Regions from separate parts of the Paenibacillus beijingensis genome, predicted to be linked through region 2. Evidence: a T-box and tRNA genes for the amino acid it is inferred to sense, from the RefSeq annotation. Region 2 holds a T-box; the other holds one or more tRNA genes.
The links. The T-box of region 2 lies ahead of ileS (isoleucine--tRNA ligase). A T-box ahead of a tRNA ligase gene usually reads a tRNA of that ligase, here a tRNA-Ile.
Positions count from the first base shown of each region.

Region 1: it encodes a tRNA-Ile, which carries the amino acid that the T-box ahead of ileS (isoleucine--tRNA ligase) is inferred to sense. The anticodon was not compared.

Region 1 covers NZ_CP011058.1:1,187,595-1,189,970, forward strand. Annotated here, with positions in the region: tRNA gene VN24_RS05475 (tRNA-His) at 1-73, opposite strand, end outside; tRNA gene VN24_RS05480 (tRNA-Tyr) at 87-172, opposite strand; tRNA gene VN24_RS05485 (tRNA-Thr) at 178-253, opposite strand; tRNA gene VN24_RS05490 (tRNA-Phe) at 271-346, opposite strand; tRNA gene VN24_RS05495 (tRNA-Asp) at 362-438, opposite strand; tRNA gene VN24_RS05500 (tRNA-Met) at 502-578, opposite strand; tRNA gene VN24_RS05505 (tRNA-Val) at 588-663, opposite strand; tRNA gene VN24_RS05510 (tRNA-Glu) at 671-745, opposite strand; tRNA gene VN24_RS05515 (tRNA-Ser) at 764-851, opposite strand; tRNA gene VN24_RS05520 (tRNA-Asn) at 859-934, opposite strand; tRNA gene VN24_RS05525 (tRNA-Ala) at 948-1,023, opposite strand; tRNA gene VN24_RS05530 (tRNA-Ile) at 1,099-1,175, opposite strand; rRNA gene VN24_RS05535 (23S ribosomal RNA) at 1,310-2,376, opposite strand, start outside.
Region 2 covers NZ_CP011058.1:4,364,374-4,366,749, reverse strand. Annotated here, with positions in the region: gene ileS (isoleucine--tRNA ligase) at 1-1,399, opposite strand, end outside; T-box leader at 1,449-1,733, opposite strand; gene VN24_RS19670 (DivIVA domain-containing protein) at 1,797-2,297, opposite strand.

The DNA of each region.
Region 1 (2,376 bases), 2.6 Mb from region 2:
GGCGATCGAGGGGAATTGAACCCCCGAATGCCGGATCCACAAACCGGTGCGTTAACCACTTCGCCACGATCGCCATGAAAAATAACTGGTGGAGGATGATGGATTCGAACCACCGAACTCGTCAGAGAACAGATTTACAGTCTGCTGCGTTTGGCCACTTCGCTAATCCTCCAAGGGTGGTGCCGTCGAGAGGACTTGAACCCCCAACCTACTGATTACAAGTCAGTTGCTCTACCAATTGAGCTACAACGGCATGGACCTTTATAAAAATGGTGGCTCGGGACGGAATCGAACCGCCGACACGAGGATTTTCAGTCCTCTGCTCTACCAACTGAGCTACCGAGCCCTATAATTTCATAAGTGGCGGAGCTGACGGGATTCGAACCCGCGGTCTCCTGCGTGACAGGCAGGCATGTTAGGCCTCTACACCACAGCTCCGTATTCCGTATAGGGTATTCCGACGTCTTGAACGCGCGTACGGAAGTCTCCAATAATAATGTTTGGTTGCGGGGGCAGGATTTGAACCTGCGGCCTTCGGGTTATGAGCCCGACGAGCTACCGGACTGCTCCACCCCGCGGTAAGATGATGGTGGACGCTGACGGGATCGAACCGCCGACCCTCTGCTTGTAAGGCAGATGCTCTCCCAGCTGAGCTAAGCGTCCAGGTTATTGGTGACCCGTAGGGGATTCGAACCCCTGTTACCTCCGTGAAAGGGAGGTGTCTTAACCCCTTGACCAACGGGCCTTGAAAAATGAAATCGAACGGAGAGAGAGGGATTCGAACCCTCGCACCGCTTGCGCAGTCTAACCCCTTAGCAGAGGGTCCCCTTGAGCCACTTGGGTATCTCTCCAAATGAATGGCTCCCCGAACAGGACTCGAACCTGTGACAACTCGATTAACAGTCGAGTGCTCTACCAACTGAGCTATCAGGGAACGAATAGGTGAATGGTGGAGCCAAGGAGGATCGAACTCCTGACCTCCTGCTTGCAAGGCAGGCGCTCTCCCAGCTGAGCTATGGCCCCATTATTTTCCCTGTCATGAAGCGGAATCTCCGTAAAATTACCGGTCCTAAGCTTCAAAACCCGTTTAGGAAAGTATGGTGGGCCCTAGTGGACTCGAACCACCGACCTCACCCTTATCAGGGGTGCGCTCTAACCAGCTGAGCTAAGGGCCCGTACTCATAACAAAACCCACTGTTGTGGGTATTTTGGATAACAAATTACACCCTGAAAACCGGATGCGAAAGATTGCTTGTGCTTCCTTAGCTGATTCATATGCCTTGCGGTTTTCCTCACTTGGAAAACCCATTAGGATAAGCCCTCGACCGATTAGTATTCGTCAGCTGCACACGTTGCCGCGCTTCCACCTCGAACCTATCAACCTGGTCGTCTTCCAGGGGTCTTACATACTGGGAAATCTCATCTTGAGGGGGGCTTCACGCTTAGATGCTTTCAGCGCTTATCCCGTCCGTACTTGGCTACCCAGCGGTGCTCCTGGCGGAACAACTGGTACACCAGCGGTACGTCCATCCCGGTCCTCTCGTACTAAGGACAGCTCCTCTCAAATTTCCTACGCCCACGACAGATAGGGACCGAACTGTCTCACGACGTTCTGAACCCAGCTCGCGTACCGCTTTAATGGGCGAACAGCCCAACCCTTGGGACCTACTTCAGCCCCAGGATGCGATGAGCCGACATCGAGGTGCCAAACCTCCCCGTCGATGTGGACTCTTGGGGGAGATAAGCCTGTTATCCCCAGGGTAGCTTTTATCCGTTGAGCGATGGCCCTTCCATTCGGTACCACCGGATCACTAAGCCCGACTTTCGTCCCTGCTCGACTTGTAGGTCTCGCAGTCAAGCTCCCTTATGCCTTTGCACTCTGCGAATGATTTCCAACCATTCTGAGGGAACCTTGGGGCGCCTCCGTTACATTTTAGGAGGCGACCGCCCCAGTCAAACTGCCCGCCTGACACGGTCCCCCTACCGGTTTCACGGTAGCGGGTTAGAACTCAAGTACGATCAGGGTGGTATCCCAACGGCGCCTCCACCGAAGCTGGCGCTCCGGCTTCTTAGGCTCCCACCTATCCTGTACAGATCGTACCCAAGTCCAATATCAAGCTGCAGTAAAGCTCCATGGGGTCTTTCCGTCTTGTCGCGGGTAACCTGCATCTTCACAGGTATTAAAATTTCACCGGATCTCTCGTTGAGACAGCGCCCAAGTCGTTACGCCATTCGTGCGGGTCAGAATTTACCTGACAAGGAATTTCGCTACCTTAGGACCGTTATAGTTACGGCCGCCGTTTACTGGGGCTTCGGTTCACAGCTTCGGATTGCTCCTAACCGCTCCCCTTAACCTTCCAGCACCGGGCAGGCGTC
Region 2 (2,376 bases):
GGCCGTCACAGCTTTCGCAAACCCAAACGTTAAGCGGCGTTCCCCAATAACGGTTGCGGCTGATGTTCCAATCGACCAAATCTTCCAGGAACTTGCCGAACCGTCCTTCGCGGATATGGCCCGGATACCAGTCGACGCCTTTGTTGTTGGCAATCAGCTGATCTTTCACCGCCGTCGTCTCGATGAACCAGCTTTCCGTCGCATAGTAGAGCAGCGGCGTTTTGCAGCGCCAGCAGAACGGATAGCTGTGCTCGTAGCGCTCTTTGGAGAAGAGCAGCCCGCGCTCGCTGAGCATCTTCACGATTTGCACGTCCACATCGCCGTCCTTGACGAACCGTCCTGCCAGATCTGTTACCGCGTCGATGTAACGTCCGGAAGAGTTTACGACACTCAGCATGCCGATGCCGTTTTTGCGGGCCGCTTTGTAGTCGTCGTCGCCGTGCGCAGGCGCGATATGAACGATACCGGTACCGCTCGTATCGCTGACAAAATCGGCGGCGATGACGACATGGCCGTTCTCGACCGGAACATAGTTGAATGGCGGCTCATAAGAAAGGCCGGCCAGCTCCGATCCCTTCATCTTCTCCAGCACTTCCGGCTTGCTGTCTTTGAACACGCTCTCCAGCAGGTTTTCGGCCACAATGTAATGCTCGCCGTCCGATGAAACTTTCACGTACGTCATGTCCGGGTTAACGGCAAGCGCCGTATTCGCCGGCAGCGTCCAAGGCGTCGTCGTCCAAGCCAGTATAGAGGCGCCGCCGTCCTTTAAGCGGAACTTCACCGTGGCGCTTAAGTCCTTGACGTCCTCATAGCCCTGCGCCACTTCGTGCGAGCTGAGCGTCGTCTGGCAGCTCGGGCAGTACGGACTGACGCGGTGACCGCGGTACAGCAATCCATTGCCGTGAATGGTGGACAAAATGTTCCACACGCTTTCGATGTAGCTGTTTTTCATCGTGATATACGGGTTATCCAAATCCGTCCAGTAAGCGATCGCTTCCGTAAAATCGCGCCACTGGCGTTCATATTCAAATACGCTCTCTTTACATTTCGCAATAAAAGCTTCGACGCCGTAATTCTCGATTTCATGCTTTCCGGAGATGCCGAGCTGCTTTTCCACCCCGAGCTCGACCGGAAGTCCGTGTGTATCCCAACCCGCTTTGCGCAAGACGCGGTATCCCTGCATCGTTTTGTAGCGGCCGATAAAATCTTTGATGACGCGGCCGAGCACGTGTCCGATATGCGGCACCCCGTTCGCCGTCGGTGGCCCTTCATAAAAGACGAAGTTCGGCTTCCCTTCGCGGTTCACGATCGAATTCCGGAACGTTTCTTCCCGCTTCCATTTATCCAGCACGCGCAGATCGCGCACCCGCGCCCGTTCTTTTACATCGACTCTTTGCATCTTCAGATCCATCCTTTCTATCTCCAAAAAAAATAAAACCCCGTCCCTGTAAAGGGACGAGGTTAACTCGCGCTACCACCCTTGTTCCGTCCCACCGTCTATGAAACCAATCATAGCGCACATGTGAAAAACGGCACCTTAGCAGCGGACCCGAATACGATCCGCGTTCCCTGTAACGGGGGACGTCCGTCAGCGCTTAATGGACTATAGCCAGTCGTTCGGCGCCGCTTCTCGGAGAGGATATTCGGCTGAGGTTCGAACGCCGGCTTGCAGCAGATAACCGGCTCTCTGGGGAACGTCCCCGCAGCGTACTTGTTCTCGTCAACGAAGGTAAAGCATCCTATTGAATTGTAAATAAGATCGATTAGTTTCCTTATACACTATTCGCCGAGCGTTGTCAAATCGTTTGGCGGTGCGCCTGCTGGGTGGACTCGCTGGCCGTCTCCAGCTTGTCCCATCCGTCCATGCTGAGCAGTTCCAGCTGCGCCTCGACGAGCGTACGGAACCGGGCGCGGTAAATGGACGCCTGTTTCTTCAGCTCTTCCACTTCGAGCGCAACTTTGCGCGATTTCGCAAGCGAATCGTTAATGATGCGGTCGGCGTTCTTTTCCGACTCTTTCAAAATAAGCTGCGCTTCTTTCTTGGCGTTGTTGCGCACTTCGTCGGCCGCTTCCTGCGCCACAATGATCGTCTTACTTAACGTCTCTTCAATATTTGCAAAATGGTCCAGCTTCTCCTGCAGGGCGAAAATCTGGTTCTGCAGCTCTTTATTTTCCCGGATGACGGCTTCGTAATCTTTGATGACCTGATCAAGAAATTCATTCACCTGATCCTCGTCATAACCGCGCAATCGGCGCCCAAACTCTTTATTATGTATGTCCAATGGCGTAAGTGGCATTGGCGCACCTCCTTATGATATCTCGATAACCGTAAAATTGCGTTAAGATTTCGATTCGACGTCATACGGCAAAATTCCT